3 regions of the Paenibacillus sp. GL_099_B genome follow, and region 3 is predicted to be linked to each of the others. Evidence: riboswitches for the same ligand, from Rfam matches in the RefSeq annotation. Region 3 holds a riboswitch; each other region holds the start of a gene.
The links. Region 3 has a riboswitch for cyclic di-AMP ahead of AC3ITG_RS06875 (HAD family hydrolase). Riboswitches for the same ligand answer to the same signal wherever they lie in the genome.

Region 1 (3,273 bases), 1.4 Mb from region 3:
GTCACCGCCTTCGGTGCGGATGATTCAGCTCCTGGTTACGATCTGGAACGCACAGTTGTGCACGAGATTGGGCATCAGTATTTTTACGGCATGGTCGCGAGTAATGAATTTGAAGAGGCTTGGTTGGACGAAGGATTCACCTCCTATGCGGAAGATAAAGTGATGGAACAGGAATACGGACTTATCCCGAATCTGCCTGTACAATCAGGTCTTATTACTTCTCCAGCTTCACTGACACAGGACTCCTGGAAGTTTGATTCTCAGAATCAATATGCAGCGAACGTATACACACGAGGCAAGCTTGTATTACTCGGGATAGAACAACAGGTTGGTGCCAAAACGATGGAACGTGTTCTCTCGACCTATGTAAAGAAATACCGCTTCAAACACCCAACCTCGTCTGATTTTCAAAAGGTAGTGGAGCAAGTAACCCGTACATCCTGGACCGATTATTTTAATCAATATGTATACGGAGACGGCATGGCTGACTTTGCGGTGGAGAAGATCGCAATCAATCCTATCCTGAAAGACGGTCAAACGTTGTACGAGTCGTCCATTACAGTCCAGAAAAAAGGCAGTGAATATAAGAAGGTGCCTGTTCGAATTATGTTCGAAGATGGGAAAACCATGACGAAAGAATGGGATGGCAGCGAGGAGCGCATTACCTACAAACTGACCTATACTTCTCCTGTTTCCTGGGCTATGACTGATCCGCTATACACGATTGTGCTGGAGAACCATCATATGAACAATTTTCTGAAAGCTGGACTGGATGAGCCAACCAAATCCCGCTGGAGCATGAGCGCAACCAAACTTATAGAAGCCATATTCGGAAGTCTGTCATGGTGAGGTGGATACAGTGAAAGCGAAAATACGTGAAGGCTGGTTTCTCGTCCGTCAACATATGTTCATTGCGGCACTCTTATTTCTGTATCAATTAGTATGGGGATACTTTCTTTATCGAATGGTACAGTCTGCTGTGGTTCCGCTGCTCCTGCGTTATCCTGACCCTGATGCAGGGGAACTCAGTACGATTTTATTTAAAATGGAGAGCCAACTCAGCCTGACAACGAATCCGGAGGTCCATCGCTATCTATGGATTCTAGGGGCTATGCTACTGCTGCGGATGCTGATCAGCCCTCTCATTCAGGCAGGGCTGCTCTACTCGCTCCAGCATTTTAACCATTCGGAAGAACGCATTCCATTCATCCGCGGCATCAAAAATTTGTGGAAACCGATGTTATTGCTCCACACCATTCGTACCCTATTGCTGCTGCTACCGGCTTATTGGCTCGCACCAAAGCTCTATTCCATCTTTATGGAAGGTTTTCATTCCCTCCATCTGCTCTTGCCTGGTATTCCCTATGTTGCTGGTTGGATTGTGTACGGTTGGGTTATCCATCATGTCCTGCTCTACATGCAGTTTGGTATCTCAGCTCCTGATGGGGAAGGCGGAGCACGTGGTACGTTTCAAGCTCTATGGATTGCACTACGCCAGGTCATCACTCTAATTGGCATTGCCGTCCTGCTGGGTGGCCTTCATCTCCTGGTCTTTGGTGCCTTTACTTCAGCTTCATGGTTACTAACGGGCTTAACTGGTCTTATACTACAACAGACGTATCCACTTGCCCGGTGCTTGCTGAGCTTATGGAAGATATGCGCCCATTTCCGGTTATGGCAGTCCAACTCGGTCAAGGATTAAATTGAACGGTTAAAAATGGTTACCATCTCTATGTAAAGTTGTATTCATCAAATGCCATTAAACAAGCAAACCTCGACCTTTCCCCGTCAAAGGTCGAGGTTTTTTTTGTTAATTTTGTTGTTAAACGTTGCCAAAGTGATATACCTCTGTTACAATAATCGCAGTGAGTTTTTAGTAACAACTTTGTAATCTTTACCTTCATATTTGTAACTACTTAAAATTTAATCGTCATTACTTGATTTCGCAGGTGCATAACTAGCATAGCCAAATTCCTAGCACCTGGGAAGCGGGGGAACCAGTTATGGGTGAATTGATCTTGCAACAGAGGGATCATAGGGGACCTTCAACCGAATCCTTAAGCTAACCTCGCAGGCATTGGAAGGGGTATATCTCTTGTTTAAGAAGAAATTAACTGCGGCTGTACTCAGCCTCACATTCGCATTATCGCTTGGAGCAGGCAGCGCATTCGCAGATTCAAAAATGGACCAAGTCATTGATTCAGCAATGGGAACTACATACAAAAGCGGAGGAACAACGCTTAACGGCTTTGACTGCTCTGGATTCACAAGTTATGTATTCGACAAGCTGGGTATTGATCTGGCTCGCCAATCGAGTTCGCAATTCGACATGGGCGATTCGGTATCTCGCATGGAAATGAGACCAGGTGACTTGGTATTCTTCAATACAACGGGCAAAGGGGTCTCGCACGTAGGGATCTTTGTAGGGGATGGGAAGTTTGCACACTCCTCTTCTTCTAAAGGAGTTACAATCAGCGCATTAAGTGAAAGCTACTGGGCTAACCGCTATGTTGGCGCTAAACGGATTATGAGCACGGACGCATATGAGACATTGGCCATCGACTAGGGACAAGCTGAGCAACGTCATGCTGTAACAATAACACTACTGTAACGAAGCATAATAGAACCGTCTGGCACATTCTCCGCAGGAATGTATCCGGCGGTTTTTTTGTGCTTCGTTTCCTTTAACGTACTAGGGATAGCTGTCAAACCTAACTTCAACTTATTTAGAGCTATTTTTCGTTGCTTCGTCCGTGCTCTTATAATGTTTTTACCCATCCCACTATAATATAAACGAAATTACCGGAACTTTTGTTTCACTTTTTTTCTAAAACGAGGACTTGCCAAATGAACGCCTCTTTTGTAGAGTGAAAACAAGCTTAGATATGGAATGACATATGTATATGGACGGATCAGAACATTATAGCTTGTTCACAATGAGAGGAGCGTGCAGTTGTATGGATGAAGCCCCTGTGACGTTTCACGTTGTGCCCATGCAAGAAGGACATGCGGAACTAATCTGCGATTGGCAGTATGACCCGCCTTATAATATTTATAGCTGGCTGCCCTGGGAGCAGATGAAAGCACTTGAAGTGGAATTCGGAGATCCCCAGCTACGGAAGGAACAATATGCAGTGGTGCTGGGAGAGGATCATCAGATTTGCGGTTTTGCTCAATACTTCCCACTTGAAAGCGTCACCCGCATTGGACTCGGCATGCACCCCGATCGATGTGGTCATGGTCAAGGGACAGCTTTTGTCTCAGCCATTGTAC
Region 2 (3,273 bases), 750 kb from region 3:
ATTTTGAGCGTGCCCTGGATTGTAAACATACGGAATTCGATGACCTTTATCCCTATATGATTGAACATCCTCAATTTTTCTGGTACAAACGCTACGTTGCCTGGTCAGAATTGCTGACGATTGTAGGCTTGTGCGAAGAGTTGTCCTTCTCTTGGAAAGAACAATTTACACCGCATCAAGTGGAGTACCTTGAAGAACGTGTGATGTCCGCCAAAGTGCTTGATTTTTGGTTTGAGAAGAACGACAGCAAAGAGCACGCGCAGCGGTAACTTTCAGTCGGGACATACTTTCGAATGACATGACAGTCCAATACAGTCACGTGAGACCTAAATGACTTATCATTTAGGTCTCTTTTTGTAAATAATTTTTTTGGGAAAGTAGGCGTCGGAAATATGATCAGTGATGCACAATTGGATGCACTGCGTTTATCAGGTGAAAAAGTAAGGGTAGTACGGGACGAGATTCAGTCCAATGATGTGACAGGTATTGTAGTGGCTTGGGACGGGGAGCAGGTACTCATTCGCCGTCAGAATCGTCGTGTGGTCAAGCTTGATCGGAATTACCGATATCAATTGTTCAGCGAACCACGCGAGAGCCTGCTCGAAGAATAGGATTTACCATGGATGTTTTGGCATAATTACACCTCTCGGGAGAGAAGATAGGTACAGTGAGAGCTTGTAACATATCAGCCGAGAGGATGTGCGGTAACCGTGACATTGATGAATGATAAGGTTCATGCCTATAAAGATCAGATTGGTGAATTAAGCGACGTGCTGCCAGCTGTGGTGAAGTCTTATCATGAGTTCACTGGAGAATGTTTTCAGGCAGGGGCGATTGATGCCAAGACCAAACAGCTGATTGCGCTGGGCATTGGTTTGTTTGCAAACAATGAGGTATGTACGTTTTACCATGTGGAAGAGGCACGTGCCAAAGGAGCGACCGATCAGGAGATTATGGAGACGGTTGCTGTGGCTGGAGCAGTAGGCGGAGGTCATGCGCTGTCTCAGGGTGCAATGAGAGTACAGAAGGCATTACATTAAAAGTTTTAATTGCAGACTGATTGCGACTTTACGTCTGTAGAAAATCAATGTAGACAAAGAAAAGGCTCCGGTTATAACCGAAGCCTTTTCGTGTTTAACTTATATTTTGCCCAGCATTTTGTTATACATAAACTGTCCTGTTACCCGGCGTGCTGTTACGTAACGATCGTTGAAGTAAGGATTGGATAATTGTGTGATGCTGACACCCTTGCTGCTTGAAGCATGAGCGAACTGTCCGCCCCCGATATATACACCTGTATGTGAAATGCCATTGCCCATCGTATTAAAGAATACCATGTCACCAGTACGCAGATTAGCTTTGGATACCGGAGTTCCGGCCTTAGCTTGTTGCTGGGAAGTGCGTGGTAATTCAATGCTATATTTGTTGAAAATATATCTCATAAATCCAGAGCAATCAAATCCGGCCATTGTTGTGCCGCCCCATTTGTAAGGTATGCCAGTCATGTTGTTAACGACGGTGTTAATACTGCTTGCCTCTGTGCTTGCTGCACCGGATGTAAATAGAACTGCTGCTCCAAAAATGGAGATGATAAGCTTTTTCAAAATTTTTGTTCTCCCTTCGATGCCTACGGAGTTAGCTAAGGGTTCGGTAGAAGGTTCCCTATATTTCCTATGTATAAGAATAATTCACCCAAAATGGTTCCCCCGTTTTCAAACATGAAACTCGGCAAATGAATAATTAAGTTTTTGTAACCTTTTGAAACTATATTGCATAAATGCGAAAATGTCAAACCGATCTTGAACACTTCTTATCATCTCAATGTTAACGGAATTATCGCTATTTATGTAGAAATAACTCGAATGTTGATTTTTAATAGATGACAAAAAAGTAACTACTGTTTCAAATGGAGAAAAATTGGACAATTTATTGGTTTTCTCATATACAATTAGACGATAGCTTTAGGTTAAGTATCTGGAACGACAGCAAGTATCTCAGATATTTTGCCTAATCAACGTCCTGACGGGGGATGGAAGAAGGAGTACAAAGAAACAAGTGGTGAGTGGGCCAAATCTACGATTGATAACAAAGCTACATACTCAGAAATTAGAAGATTAGCCAAGGAATTTAAAAAGACGAATGATCCGCGGTATTCGGCTGCTGCCATCAAAGGAATCAACTTACGATGATGCCATGATAATGTCATGTACATGTTGGATGAAGTAGGTGCACGTAAAGGTGATTTCTCATTCATCGACAGCTCTCTTGCGGATCGCAGTAAAAAATCAGTTGCCAAAGGCGTAGATGCTCTTAATACACAGGTTGTAGCGAATGGTAAACTGACTGCATGGGGACAGCTGCATGATTCCAGCTCCCTTAAACCTGCAGGAACAAGGATTTATGAAGTAGCAAACTCGTAGCTGATTCAGGTGCAGCGCCAATTTGGGCACGTTTTTACGAAATTGGAACGGATAAACCGATCTTCGTAGGACGTGATGGGGTTGTGAAATATAAACTCAGCGATATCGATAAGGAAAGAAGAGGCGGGTATGCCTGGTACGGCAACTGGCCTTCCAAGATATAATTTTTAAAAGGCTTTATCATTGAAGGGGAATTATTTTTTTGTTGACACTAATTACCTGCACATGATATATTATTTCTTGTCGCCGCGATATAATTTCTCGGAGATACGACATACGCGGTCGTGGCGGAATTGGCAGACGCGCACGGTTCAGGTCCGTGTGGGCTAACCCCCGTGGAGGTTCGAGTCCTCTCGACCGCATCATATGTAATACGAAAAAGGTTCCTAGAATGGCATTGTTGCCACTTTAGGAACCTTTTTTATTTGTTTACGGATTTTGATATTTGCTCATCCTAATTCTTTTCAACTCATTCCTTCAACTTGAGCAGAGAAAAAAACTTTGTTTATTTATCCAGTAATGGAAATGTGTTCGTTCTGCGACGGTTTGCCCTTATATTTCAGGTTAATTGTACGTAAAATACCGAATTGTACCTATCCTGGAAATCTTTCATCCACTATTCTCTTCTCGTATGGAAGCGCTATCAACAAGGGTTTGAACGACCAAATTCAGAGGGGGTAGGGATAATTTGAAACGAATCGGAAAAAGGATGGCAATGTGTTTCATGGTAATCATGATTGCGGCAGTGCAGTTCGGGATAATCGGAACGACAGGTAATGTGGCACAAGCAGCAGATAAGAGTCTGGCCCAAAAGCCGTATATGGGTTGGAGCAGTTACAGCATGCAGGTATAT
Region 3 (3,273 bases):
GCGGTGTATATACCTTTAATCGCCATACCTTCCAAACGCACGATGCTGGGGTGCAATTGACAGCGCATGAATGATTCGAGATCTTCAGCACTACGAATGGTACCTTCAGCGATATGGGCATCCATACCGAAGGAATGGGTGAACCCTCCGACCTGGATAGAGGAATCAAGCAGTTTGACATAATCGAGCAGCTTATTCCCACGGTTCACAATCTTTCGCCTCCTACGTTCGTTAAATGTAATATTAAATAACATTTATACTCCATTTTGATTCGCTTTATGTTTGTAAATCCGAATTATATGATATATATATTCACATAAATATCCGCTTTTTGTCAATAGTTTCTTGGTTTTTTAAATATTAAATCTATTCAATGTTATTTTATATAACTTAATGAGTTATGTTGAGCTAAGAGGATGTGAAGGATGGAAATACTAATAAAGTAGAGTGATCAGCCTAATCGGGTATACAAACGAGATCAAATTTAATCATATGCACTTCGTAGGAGAAAATGACGAGATTATACGATTTATGGAAGAGAAAAGCGCAGTTAAAATGATATTAAGAAAAATGCTTTACTTTTAAACATGAACCGGGTATAATCAATTCTGTTGCCGATTATTTATGACATGCGGTCGTGGTGGAATGGCAGACACGCTATCTTGAGGGGGTAGTGGGTGTATACCCGTGGAGGTTCGAGTCCTCTCGACCGCATCATAAGAACGATTAAGAAGAAGCTTCCCGTATGGGGAGCTTCTTTTTTTATGCTTTTTTACAATAAAGATGGGTCCAGACAAAAAAAGGTCACCCGTTTCCCCTGAATACATGTTCATTCTGTCTACCGGGGTCGGATGGCCTTCACTTGTTATTTAAGCAATTCTTTGATGTCCGCTTCAATTTTATCAGGTGTTGTTTTGGGAGCATACCGTTTCAGAACACGTCCGTTCTGATCCACAAGGAATTTGGTGAAGTTCCATTTGATGGCTTTGGAGCCGAGTACGCCTGGCGCTTCTTTGGTAAGGTGCTGGAATAGAGGATGAGCGCTTGAACCATTCACATCGATCTTCTCAAACATCGGGAAGCTAACACCATAGTTCATCTGACAGAACTCGGCAATATCATCAGAAGAGCCTTTTTCCTGTGCAAACTGGTTGCTTGGAAAACCAAGAACTTCAAATGGGGAGTCTTTAAACTTGTCCTGAAGTTCTTGCAGACCTTTGAATTGAGGTGTGAGGCCGCATTGGCTTGCTGTATTCACGATAAGCAGTACTTTGTCACTATAGTTGGACATTTCAACTTCCTGACCGCGAAGGGTGTTTACTTTGTAGTCGTAGACTGACATGAAAATCTCCTCCATTTCATATTCTTCTATCTTCTATTATATTGATTGCAATTAAATATTGCAAAATTAATATTGATTTTTTAACTCAATTTGAAGCTGTCGTGTATGATCTGTGACTGATTTGCTACCTGAATTTCGCTAAAGAGAGAATTAGAGAGCTTTGAAGAGATGGGTAGAGAATGGATGTGTTGTAAGCGCTATTATTGATGTGAAATGGCAAAAATCCGTCGATTCGGTGATCTGCGCAGACTTTACACCAATATGGCACGGGTGTATGATTCATATCGTAATTCCAATTCTAATTAAATTTTACATGAAAAACGAAACAAACGATAATATCGCTCTGATTAATGATTATAAAGGAACGATGTTTTAATCGCTGAGTTTCCATTCATTCATGGGTGGGAAACGGGGGAACCAACAGGATGAACTGTCCAGGACAGTAGGCATCCATGGGGTGAATTTTCCGGTGACAGCCGGAAATAGGGCGACTCTCGCGCCCGAATCCGTCAGCTAACCTCGTAAGCGTTAAAGGGAGAGGCAACAAGCCGTACGCTGGTTCATAGTGTCTTTTTGCTATGGATTATTGAAGAAGCGTCCGGGAGGCCTTGGTCCCCCACGCTTCTTTTTTGTTGTCTTTTCACGCCAAGGGAGGAACGAATGATGGATAAAGAGATGATCTTAGTGACTGCTCCAAATGAAGCAGGACGTAAATTTATCAAATTGCTGATGTACAAAAAAATGCCGTTTGCCGTTCTGACCAACAGTGCAGGGGAAGAGCGCAGGCTCCGGAGAATCGGTGTGGAGCATGTCATTCGCATGAACACGGCTGCAGCTCAGAAATGGTTTTTGCCGCAAGACAGTGTCGGCAATGTTTTTATTTTTGAAAATAGCCTAAACCTGACCTGTCGATATTTGCAGATCTGCCGCTCTTGGACATCCAAGTCCCTGTGTGTCATTACGGAACAAAGCCATCCCAAAGGGATCTATCGGGGAATGGGAGCAGACCGTATTGTATATTCCTTGAATGGGGAAGTTGGGTTTCTGCTTAATGGCTAGTGGCTAGTACTATTCCTGTGATTGATCCAGTGTCAGCTGCCTGTTATAATTGAAATCATAAATAAACGGAATCTTGAGGAGACTCATGCATGATGGTGGGTCTTCTTTTTTATGGTTTGGGAAATGGGGATATGAATTTCCTGTGGCTAACGAGGAGGAATAGGCGTGCCGGATGTACGTGGAATACAATGGTTGTTCTTTGATGTGGGGGATACGCTCGTGGACGAATGGGAGCCGGTAGATGATATTATCGGTCAGTTCGTTCGTGAAGCTTGTGCGCTTGGTTATCAGGTGGAGATGCAGACGGTACGAGATATATTTGCCGCCTCCTACCGAAATTACGAGCAATGGCCGATGAAATTGGCTATTCGTACCCTTATTAGCGATGAGGGGCACCGGGAACAGATACAGGAGAAGCTGAAGTTTCGCAAAGAGCTTGAGCACCCCTTCGCGTCAGCTGACACTGTTCTCCAGACGTTGTCGCAGCATTATAAGATTGGTATCATTGCCAATCAGAGCCCGGGGACGGAAAATCGGCTGGATAGCTACGGCTTGCGCAAGTATGTGGATGTGCTGGCCTGTTCGGCTGAAGAAGGAGTGTCCAAGCCTGATCCTGAATTGTATGCTGTAGCGTTGAAACAGGCGGGATGTAAACCTGAGGAAGCGGTCATGATCGGCGACAGGATTGATAATGATATTATTCCGGCTAAGAAGCTGGGTATGCACACGATCCGGATTTTGCAGGGTTATGGCAGGTTCCAGCCGGAGCTTGCGGATGCAGAGCGTCCAGATTGGACTATTGAATCACTGGAGGAGCTTCTTCCATTGTTAATGGTAACTCAAAATTCAGACAACTAAATAAGAGCAGTATT

Region 1: another riboswitch for cyclic di-AMP. It lies ahead of AC3ITG_RS00535 (C40 family peptidase); the one in region 3 lies ahead of AC3ITG_RS06875 (HAD family hydrolase).
Region 2: another riboswitch for cyclic di-AMP. It lies ahead of AC3ITG_RS10730 (C40 family peptidase); the one in region 3 lies ahead of AC3ITG_RS06875 (HAD family hydrolase).

Annotation. Positions count from the first base shown of each region.
Region 1 covers NZ_CM174430.1:110,607-113,879, reverse strand. Annotated here, with positions in the region: gene AC3ITG_RS00545 (M1 family metallopeptidase) at 1-849, shown strand, start outside; gene AC3ITG_RS00540 (hypothetical protein) at 860-1,702, shown strand; cyclic di-AMP (ydaO/yuaA leader) riboswitch at 1,955-2,092, shown strand; gene AC3ITG_RS00535 (C40 family peptidase) at 2,096-2,566, shown strand; gene AC3ITG_RS00530 (GNAT family N-acetyltransferase) at 2,958-3,273, shown strand, end outside.
Region 2 covers NZ_CM174430.1:2,268,049-2,271,321, forward strand. Annotated here, with positions in the region: gene AC3ITG_RS10715 (hypothetical protein) at 1-269, shown strand, start outside; gene AC3ITG_RS10720 (hypothetical protein) at 393-611, shown strand; gene AC3ITG_RS10725 (carboxymuconolactone decarboxylase family protein) at 711-1,040, shown strand; gene AC3ITG_RS10730 (C40 family peptidase) at 1,140-1,604, opposite strand; cyclic di-AMP (ydaO/yuaA leader) riboswitch at 1,610-1,741, opposite strand; partial or broken gene AC3ITG_RS10735 (pectate lyase) at 2,004-2,420, shown strand; gene AC3ITG_RS10740 (pectate lyase) at 2,462-2,584, shown strand; tRNA gene AC3ITG_RS10745 (tRNA-Leu) at 2,699-2,782, shown strand; gene AC3ITG_RS10750 (X2-like carbohydrate binding domain-containing protein) at 3,109-3,273, shown strand, end outside.
Region 3 covers NZ_CM174430.1:1,518,078-1,521,350, forward strand. Annotated here, with positions in the region: gene AC3ITG_RS06855 (urease accessory protein UreF) at 1-209, opposite strand, end outside; tRNA gene AC3ITG_RS06860 (tRNA-Leu) at 632-714, shown strand; gene AC3ITG_RS06865 (hypothetical protein) at 852-950, shown strand; partial or broken gene AC3ITG_RS06870 (glutathione peroxidase) at 1,031-1,357, opposite strand; cyclic di-AMP (ydaO/yuaA leader) riboswitch at 1,710-1,885, shown strand; gene AC3ITG_RS06875 (HAD family hydrolase) at 2,003-2,401, shown strand; gene AC3ITG_RS06880 (HAD family hydrolase) at 2,567-3,259, shown strand.